Regions from separate parts of the Streptomyces sp. NPDC057302 genome, predicted to be linked through region 2. Evidence: riboswitches for the same ligand, from Rfam matches in the RefSeq annotation. Region 2 holds a riboswitch; the other holds the start of a gene.
What was found. Region 2 has a riboswitch for S-adenosylmethionine ahead of ACFUPX_RS42140 (putative leader peptide). Riboswitches for the same ligand answer to the same signal wherever they lie in the genome.
Positions count from the first base shown of each region.

Region 1: it holds a riboswitch for S-adenosylmethionine, as region 2 does, so the genes downstream of both, ACFUPX_RS38955 (aminotransferase class V-fold PLP-dependent enzyme) here and ACFUPX_RS42140 (putative leader peptide) in region 2, are expected to answer to the same signal.

Region 1 is NZ_JBHUZJ010000096.1:12,873-17,666, reverse strand. Features, by position in the region: gene ACFUPX_RS38965 (cytochrome bc complex cytochrome b subunit) at 1-336, shown strand, start outside; gene trpD (anthranilate phosphoribosyltransferase) at 484-1,548, shown strand; SAM riboswitch class IV at 1,623-1,739, shown strand; gene ACFUPX_RS38955 (aminotransferase class V-fold PLP-dependent enzyme) at 1,930-3,303, shown strand; gene ACFUPX_RS38950 (glycerate kinase) at 3,255-4,463, opposite strand; gene ACFUPX_RS38945 (SLC13 family permease) at 4,495-4,794, opposite strand, start outside.
Region 2 is NZ_JBHUZJ010000127.1:6,578-11,371, forward strand. Features, by position in the region: gene ACFUPX_RS42130 (NtaA/DmoA family FMN-dependent monooxygenase) at 1-380, opposite strand, end outside; gene ACFUPX_RS42135 (LLM class flavin-dependent oxidoreductase) at 404-1,660, opposite strand; gene ACFUPX_RS42140 (putative leader peptide) at 1,739-1,927, opposite strand; SAM riboswitch class IV at 1,975-2,087, opposite strand; gene ACFUPX_RS42145 (glutathione binding-like protein) at 2,642-3,358, shown strand; gene ACFUPX_RS42150 (M13 family metallopeptidase) at 3,431-4,794, opposite strand, start outside.

The DNA.
Region 1 (4,794 bases), on a different contig from region 2:
ACCAAGCGGATCTGCCTGGGTCTGCAGCGGCGCGACAAGGACAAGGTCCTGCACGGCCGCGAGTCGGGCATCATCAAGCGCCTGCCGCACGGTGAGTTCATCGAGGTCCACGAGCCGCTGGGCCAGGAGCAGCTGCACACGCTCACCGCGCACGAGCAGTACGCGCCGCTGGAGATCGGCCCCTCGGTCGACGAGAACGGCGTCGAGCGCAAGGTGTCCGGTCCGCAGAAGCTCCGGGCCAAGCTCTCGAAGGGCTACTACGGGGAGGACAACCAGATCCCCAAGCCCACCACCGAGGAGTACAAGGAGATCACGAGCGGCCACGGCCACCACTGATCTCCGGAGCCCTGAAGCTCCGTACCGCTAGGTCGCCACGGCGAGAGCCCCGTCCCATGCATCCAGTGCATGGACGGGGCTCTTTGCCGTGCCCGGAGCTGGATAAGGTGTTCCTGTCCTACGCCTAGACGAACCCAGGAGCGGCAGATGAGCGCTGTGACCCCCGCAGGAGGCAACACCGCGGCGGCCCGTTCCTGGCCCGGTGTACTGAACGGGCTGCTGGAGGGGCGCGACCAGAGCACCGAGGACACGGCCTGGGCCATGGACCGCATCATGCGCGGCGAGGCGACGGACGCGCAGATCGCGGGCTTCATGGTCGCGCTGCGGGCCAAGGGCGAGACCGTGGAGGAGATCCTCGGCCTGGTCCGCACGATGTACGAGCACGCCAATGTGATCGAGGTGCCGGGGGAGACCGTCGACATCGTCGGCACCGGCGGTGACGGCGCCAAGACCGTCAACATCTCCACGATGTCCGCCATCGTGGCCGCGGGCGCCGGCGCGAAGGTCGTCAAGCACGGCAACCGCGCCGCCTCCAGCGCCTCGGGAGCCTCCGACGTCCTGGAGAAGCTCGGGGTGAACCTGGAGCTGCCGCTGAACCGCGTGGTCGAGGTGGCCGAGGAAGCCGGCATCACCTTCTGCTTCGCGGTGAAGTTCCACCCGGCGCTGCGACACGCCGGTGCGGCACGCAGCCAGCTGGGGATCAGGACCGTCTTCAACGCCCTGGGTCCGCTCACCAACCCGGCCAAGGTGCGCGCCCAGGCGGTCGGCGTCGCCGACGCGCGGATGGCGCCGATCGTGGCCGGGGTCTTCGCCGAGCGCGGGCACTCCTCCCTGGTCTTCCGCGGCGACGACGGGCTGGACGAGCTGACGACCACGGCGACCTCGCGGGTCTGGATCGTGCGCGACGGCTCCGTGCGCGAGGAAGCCTTCGACCCCCGGGACGTCGGCATCGACCTGGTCCCCGTGGAGGCGCTGCGGGGCGCCGACGCCTCGTACAACGCCGAGGTGGCGCTGCGCCTCCTGGACGGCGAGAGCGGCCCCGTGCGGGACGCCGTGCTGCTGAACACGGCGGCGGCCCTGGTGGCCCTCTCGCCGGGCGAGGGGACCCTCGTGGAGCAGCTCGGCGCCGGTATCGCGAAGGCGGCGCAGGCCATCGACTCCGGGGCGGCCAAGAAGGCCCTGGAGCGCTGGGTGGCGGCGAGCAACAGCTGAATGTGGCGCACACCGCAGTCCGGATCCCGGACTGCGGTGGGCACCGAGAAGATCGTGTGGCAAGATGCTGCGCAGGTCATGAGTGACAGCGATTAGGCCCCGGCTCGCTGTCCGGCAACCCTCCGTCCGTGGCGGGGTGCCCCGGGTGAAGACCAGGCCGTACGCAGCAAGGCGTATGGCAAGCGCGGACCCCTGCGCACTCGATGAGTGGCGTACCCCTGGGGTCCTGGTCCTCAAGGGAGCAGTCTCGTGAGCAAGCGAATGCGATAGGGCTTCCCGGCCCCTATTCCGCACCTCTTCACCCCCTTTTCTTCTTCGTCACTGCCGCGCCGTACGGGCGCCGTCGCAGTGAACTCGCCTGCCTGCTTACGGGAGTTCGCCATGTCTGTCACCACCGCTGCCGCCGACCGATCCGTCTGTGCCGCCCCGCTGCCCGTCCTCGGCCGTGACGTCACCGTGCCGCTCGTCACCGGCGGCGAGGTGACCTACGCGGCGCTCGACTACGCGGCCAGCGCCCCGGCCCTGCAGCGGGTGTGGGACGACGTGGCCGCCTACGCGCCGTACTACGGCAGCGTGCACCGCGGCGCCGGGTACCTCTCGCAGCTCTCCACCGACCTCTTCGAGAACAGCCGCGTGACCGTCGCCGAGTTCCTCGGCTGCCGCGAGGACGACCAGGTCGTCTTCACCCGCTCGACCACCGACTCGCTGGGCCTGCTCGCCGCCGCCCTGCCGGCCGACTGCCAGGTCTTCGTCTTCGAGACCGAGCACCACGCCTCGCTCCTGCCGTGGCGCGACGCCCGCGTGACGTACCTGAACGCGCCGCGCACCGCCGAGCAGGCCGTCGCCACCCTGGAGCGCGCCCTCGCCGACCGCGACCCCTACGGGCCCGCCCTGGTGTGCGTGACCGGCGCATCGAACGTCACCGGTGAGCTGTGGCCGGTCAAGGAGCTCGCCGCCGCCGCCCACGCGCACGGTGCCCGCATCGTCCTGGACGCCGCGCAGCTCGCACCCCACCACCCGGTCTCCATCAGCGAGTTGGACGTCGACTGGGTCGCCTTCTCCGGCCACAAGCTGTACGCGCCCTTCGGCTCGGGCGTCCTCGCGGGCCGCTCCGACTGGCTGCGGGCGGCCGAGCCGTACCTCGCGGGCGGCGGCGCCTCGCGCAAGGTCGCGCGGCGTGCGGACGGCGGCGTGGACGTCGAGTGGCACGACACCGCCGCGCGGCACGAGGCCGGTTCGCCGAACGTCATCGGCGTCTACTCGATCGCCTCCGCCTGCAAGGCGCTGACCGAGGCGGGCTTCGACGAGCTCGTCGCCCGCGAGAACCAGCTCATCGCGAAGGTGCGCGAGGGCCTCGCCGAGGTGCCCGCAGTGAAGGTGCTCTCGCTCTTCGGGGACGACGCGCCGCGCGTGGGCGTCATCTCCTTCGTCGTGGAGGGCTGGAACAGCTCGCACTTCGCCGCCGCGCTCTCCGCCGAGTACGGCATCGGCGTACGCGACGGCCTCTTCTGCGCCCACCCGCTGGTGCGCACCCTGCTCGGCAGCGACCCGCAGACCCAGGGCGAGTGCGGCGCCCCCGAGGCCGCGCCCGGCGAGAAGTCGCTGAACGCGATCCGCGTGAGCTTCGGCGCGGGCACCCCGGACGAGCACGTGGAGCGTTTCGTGCGCGCCGTCAAGGAGCTCGTGGCGGACGGTGCGCGCTGGAACTACCGTACGGAGGACGGTCGTTGCGTGCCGGACACCAACGCCGCCTGAACCAAGGGCCGTCCCCTCAGGCGTGAGCCCAGGACGATCATCCGCAGGGCGCGCTCGGTGGCGTCGGTGAGGAACTCGGCGCCACGCCCGAGCGCCTCGGTGAGCGAGACCGGCGCGGGCAGGATCGCGCTGTAGGCGTCCACGCCCTCCGCGCGTACGTGGTGCGCGCCCCGGCCGATCGTGCCCGCGAGGACCAGGACCGGGCGGCCGAACCGCTTGGCGCGCCGGGCCACTTCGGCGGGGATCTTGCCGCGCGGCGTCTGGTGGTCCAGGGCGCCCTCGGCGGTGACGACGAGATCGGCGCGGGCCAGGCGCCTGTCCAGGTCCAGGTGGTCGAGCAGGACGTCGAAGCGGGGCAGGAGCTGGGCGCCGATGGCGGCGAGACCGGCTCCCAGGCCGCCGGACGCGCCCGTCCCGGGGCCCTGGGAGAGGTCCGCCGTGCCGCGCAGGTCGCGGGTCAGGATGTGCGCCCAGTGCTCCAGGGCCGCGGCGAGCTGTTCGACCTGCGTGGGCGTCGCGCCTTTCTGGGGGCCGAAGACGCGGGCGACGCCGCGCTCGCCGGTCAGGACGTTGAAGGGGTTGCAGGCGACGCGGATCTCGGTGTCCCTCAGGCGGGGGTCGAGGCCCGAGGGATCGATGCGGCTCAGGCGGGTCAACTCACGGCCGCCGCGCGGCAGTTCCCAGCCGTCCACGTCCAGGAGCCGGGCGCCGAGCGCCTGCAGCGCGCCCGCGCCCCCGTCCGACGTGCCGGAGTCGCCGCAGCCCACCAGGATGCGGCGGGCGCCGGTGTCGAGCGCCGCCCTGATCAGCTCGCCCACGCCGTACGTCGTCGTGGCTCCCGGATCGCGCAGATCGCGCGGGACCAGCGAGAGCCCCGCGACCGCGGCCATCTCCACCACGGCGACGCCGGAAGGCAGCAGCGCGAAGTGCGTGCCGATCCGCTGGCCCACGGGACCGGTGGCGGGAAGGGCGACCAGACGGCCGCCGCCGGTGGCGGCCAGGGAGCGCGCGGTGCCCTCGCCGCCGTCCACCAGGGGGATCAGGTCGGTCTGCGCGTGCGGCACGACACGGCGTACTCCTTCGGCGATGGCCTCGGCCGCGGACTGCGCGGACAGGGACTCCTTGAAGCCGCTGGGGGCGATGGCGAAACGGGTCAGCATGGCGGTCTCCAGAGTGGATTCAAGGGCGGGTTCAGCGGAGGGGCACGCCGAGCAGGGGCCACAGCGCGACGGCGAACAGCAGGACGAGCGCGGCGGTCAGCGGCGCGAGGACCGCGGAGAGGCGCAGCAGGTCGCGCGGGGTGTAGGTGGGAGTGCCGGGGATGTCGGCGAAGAGCGTGACGGGCTTCGCGGAGGCGGGCAGGGTGTGGCAGAAGCCGGCCGCCGCGGTGGAGGCGAGCGCGGCGGCCACCGGGTTGACGCCCGCGCCCACGGCCGCGGCGACGACCAGGGGGACCAGGACGGACGAGCGCGCCGAGCGGGACTGCAGGAC
Region 2 (4,794 bases):
GCGCGGCCACCCGAGAGATGGTCCAGGCTGGCGAACTGCCGGGCCACTTCGTAGGGCTCGTTGAACGTGGAGTTGATGGTGCCGGTCAGGCCGAGGTGTTCGGTGACGGCGGCGAGCGCGGTGAGGACGGCGAAGGTGTCGGGGCGGCCGACGACATCCAAGTCGTAGATCTTGCCGCCCTGTTCGCGCAGCCGCAGCCCCTCGGCGAGGAACAGGAAGTCGAACTTGGCGCGCTCGGCGGTCCGTGCGAAGTGCGCGAAGGAGCTGAACTCGATGTGGCTTCCGGCCTCGGGGTCGCTCCATACGGTGGTGTTGTTGACGCCGGGGAAGTGCGCCGCGAGGTGGATCTGCTTGAGCGGCTTGTCCGGTGACTTGCTCATGACGGGGTTCCTTCCGGTCCGGCTCAGGCGGTGGCGGCGTAGCGGCTCGCGGGGCGCTGGAGGCCGAGGAGTCCGCGCAGGGTGTCGGCTTCGTACGCGTGCCGGAAGGCGTCGCGGCGCTGGAGTTCGGGCACGAGACCCCGGGTGATCGCCGGGAGGTCGTGGCCGACGACGGCGGGACGCAGCCGGAATCCGGACAGCCCGGCGCCGGCCAACTCCCGAAGCAGGTCGGCCAGTTGGGCGGGTGTTCCGGTGAACACCCGCGCGTCGCTGGTGTACGGCTGACCGGCGAGGGCGTCCAGACGCTCCCTGCGGGCTTCGGCGGCGCCCGGGTCGTCGTCGAGGAACACCACCAGGTCCCCGAAGAGATGCAGGGGCTCGTCGGCCCGCCCTGCGGCGTCCTGTTCCGCTCGCACCGCCGTGACGATGGCGTGTGCGTGCCCGGCGTCGCGCGGGGTGACGTATCCGATGTCGGCCGAGCGGCCGAGGAGCCGGAACGGGGCGTCGGTGGGCGTCTCGTGGGCGAGCGCGCTGACGAGAGGGCGGCCCTGCGGCGGCCGGGGCGTGATCGAAGGGCCCTTGACGCTGAAGTGCTTGCCCTCGAAGTCGATGTAGTGGAGCTTGTCGCGGTCGACGAAACGGCCGGTGGCGACGTCCCTGATCTCCGCGTCGTCCTCCCAGCTGTCCCAGAGCCTGCGCACGGCTTCGACGTGGTCGGCCGCCTCGTCGAAGAGGTCGAAGGTCAACTCCCGTACGTCCGGCCTGCCGAGGTCCTCGACGGAATCGAGGGCGGGAAGCGTGCGGCGTCCGAAGTGCGCGGCCTCGTTCCGACGCGCGGACACCTGCACCCGTACGCCTGCGCGGCCCTCACTGACGTAGTCGAGCGTGGCGATCGCCTTGGATATGTGGAAGGGCTCCGTGTGGGTGGCCACCACGGTCGGCACGAGGCCGATGTGGCTGGTCAGCGGGGCGACACGGGCGGCGATGAGGACGGCGTCGAGCCGCCCTCTGACCTGGTCCGTGCGTCCGTCGGGTTCGGTGAAGTGCGAGGACTGGAGTCCGAGCCCGTCCTCGATCGTCACGAAGTCGAGCAGACCGCGTTCGGCCTCGGTGACCAAGTCCGCCCAGTACTGAGCGGTGAGCAACTCCCGTGGGCGGGACGCCGGTTCGCGCCAGGCGGCCGGGTGCCAGCCCGCGCCGTCGAGCGCGACGGCGAGGTGCAGCGCGGTGGAAGGAGCGGGAGCGGGCAGGGCGGATGAAGGTGAAGGTGATGACGACACGACAGGAGTGCCTTCCTGATTCGACCGTACGAGTACACCGGCCCCTCGGCTCCGAGGGTGCGGCGGCGGGGTGACGGGTCAGGAACGACAGAGCGCGCCGGCGACGCGCTGGAGGTCGATGTGCGGCCGGGAGTACAGATGCACCTGGCGGCTCGGGGCGATCACCAGGACACGCGGGGCGGGCACCGAGAAGTGCTCGGTGGACGCCAGGCAGTGCGGGGCGGGCGCAAGGAAGTGCTGCGCGGGCACGGGCGGCACCAGTGGCACGTCCGTCACCTCCGCCCTTCCGGCCCGGCGGGCCCTGGGCCCCACCGGTCTCGCGCTTGCGGGGCCCGGACGGGCACCGCCTGGTCCTCACCTGGAGCACCCCGCCGCGTGGGAGGGTTGCCGGTCAGCAAGCCAGGGCTTGACGCTGACACTCGTAACCTGCTCGGGGACGTTACGTGAGGTCGTAGCCGTGCGCAATGCCCGTCGATCATGGGCGTACTCACATCGCCGTACGTGCCTCGTCGTCCGTCTCCGTCAGGGACAACCGCCGGGCCACTCCTTCTGTTCCGCTTCCCGGCCGCGACTTCCACGGCCTTCTTGACGGCGCCGGACAACCGGCCCAGACTTCCGGGGAAGGTCACGACGGTGAGCGCCCGCCCGGCAGAGTCCCTGCCCGAGCGGGTCATCGGCCCCGGACACAGCGGGCTTCAACGGGCTTCAACGGCAGGGCTGGTGGACATGTCCAGGGCGGTCGGTGAGCGGAACAGCACCCGGCGACCTTCGCTGTCCGTGCCCAGGCCCCGCCCCCGCGTCCTGACCAGACGGCTGCACATCGACCTGCTGCGTGTCTGCAGCGCATCGGTTCCAGCGGAGTGACATCCACGCACCAGATGTGACGTCCACGCAGGAGAGACGTCTCCCCCTCTCCCTCCGCTGTGCCACCGGCGCCCGCGCGCGGCCGGTGTCCCCTCACCCGTCTGGAGAGCCAGAGCCATGCCCGAGACCACGTCGCCCCGCTCCCGCCCCGCTTCCCCCAAGGATGCGCGCTCGCCTCGCGGTGTCTGTCCCGCGCCGATCCGCAGCCGCATCGGCGCCGACCTGGCGGGCGGCTTCTATCCGGCCCCTCACCGCTATCACTTGTATCTCTCGGCGGGATGTCCCCGTTCCCTGCGCGTCTCGATCACCCTCGATCTGCTCGGACTCAGGGACGCGGTCACGACGACGCTCCTGACACCGGACACGGCGACGGCTGCGTTCGACTCGCTCCACCGCTATTACGAGGCCACCGAGCACCACTTCGACGGCCCGCTGACCGTTCCCGCCCTGTGCGACCGGTGGAGCGGGCACGTCGTCAGCAATCACACGCCCGACATCCTGCGCGACCTCGCCTGCCGCCTGGCCGCGCACGGCAGCGGCCCGCTCACCCTCCTGCGCCCGCCGTCCCTGGCAGGACGGATCGACGCCTGGCACGAACGCCTCGCCGCGCCTTTCACCCCCACCACGCTGGCCCGGCTCGACCACCGCCTGGCCTCCCACTCGTACGTCGTGGGCGACGAACTCACCGCGGCGGACGTCCACTTGTGGGCGACGCTCACCCACCTACCCCCGAGCGAGACCGAGGCCACGCACCCCTACCCCCACGTCCGCGCCTACGTCCGCCGTCTGCGCGAACACCCGGCGTTCTCCGCCGACCACGGCACGGCGGACTGACGAGGAGGACGACCGGGGCGGGCCGCACGGACCACCGGCGGCCGCGGCGCGAGCACCGCGGCCGCCGCGACGTCACCAGATCCGGACGCGCTCCTCCCGGTCCAGCCAGAGCCCGTCGCCCTGCGCCGTCCCGAACGCCTCGTGGAACTCGTCCAGGTTGCGGACGATGTTGGCCCGGAACTCCGGCGGCGAGTGCGGGTCGATGGTGAGGTACTGCTGCTCCTGCTCCTTGCGGCGCTTGGTGCGCCAGCAGTAGGCCCAGTTCATGAAGAGCCGCTGGGAGCCGGTCGTGCCGTCGCTCGTGGGCATCGGACCGCCGTTGAGAGCGATCTTGTACGCCGTGTGCCCGATGGTCAGACCGCCCAGGTCGCCGATGTTCTCGCCCACGGTCAGCGATCCGTTGACGAACTCGTCGGGCAGGTTGCGCGGCGAGAAGGCGTCGTACTGCTTGACCAGCGCCTTCGACTTCGCCTCGAACGCGGTCTTGTCGGCGGCGGTCCACCAGTCGTTGAGATTGCCCGCGCCGTCGTACTGCGCGCCCTGGTCGTCGAAGCCGTGGCCGATCTCGTGGCCGATGACCGAGCCGATGCCGCCGTAGTTCTCGGCGGGGTCGGCGTCGGGCGAGAAAAACGGCTTCTGCAGGATGCCCGCGGGGAAGCAGATCTCGTTGGTGCCCGGGTTGTAGTACGCGTTGACCGTCTGCGGCAGCATGAACCACTCGTCGCGGTCGACCGGGGAGCCGATCTTGGCGAGCTGCCGGTCGGACTCGAAGGCGTCCGCCGCGTGCGCGTTGCCGAGCAGGTCGTCGGGGGACACCTCCAGCGCCGAGTAGTCGCGGAAGCTGTCCGGGTAGCCGATCTTGGGACGGAACGTGGCGAGCTTCTCGTACGCCCGCTCCTTCGTCTCGTCCGTCATCCAGTCCAGGCGGGCGATCGACTGGCGGTAGGCCTCCAGGAGGTTGGCGACGAGGTCGTCCATCATCGCCTTGGAGCTCGGCGGGAAGTGCCGCGCCACGTACTCCTTGCCGACGGCCTCACCGATGGAGCCCTCGACGAAGCCGACCGCACGCTTCCACCGGGCGCGCAGCTCCGGCGTGCCGTTGAGGGTGCGGCCGTAGAACTCGAAGTTGTTCCGGACGAACGCGTCCGTGAGGTACGGAGCACACGAGCGGAGCACCCGGACCAGCGCCCAGTCCCGCCACTGCTCGATCGGCACCTCGTCGAGGACCGCGGACAGGTGACGGAAGTAGGACGGCTGGCGCACGCACGTCTCGGCGATGGTGGCGTCCGAGCCGCCGAGCCCCTCGGCATAGGCGCGCCAGTCGAAGTGCGGTGCCAGGGTGGTCAGTTCGTGCAGCGTGAGGAGGTTGTAGGTCTTCTGTACGTCGCGGGTCTCGGACCGCTCCCAGTGACCGGCGGCGAGCCGCGTCTCCAGGG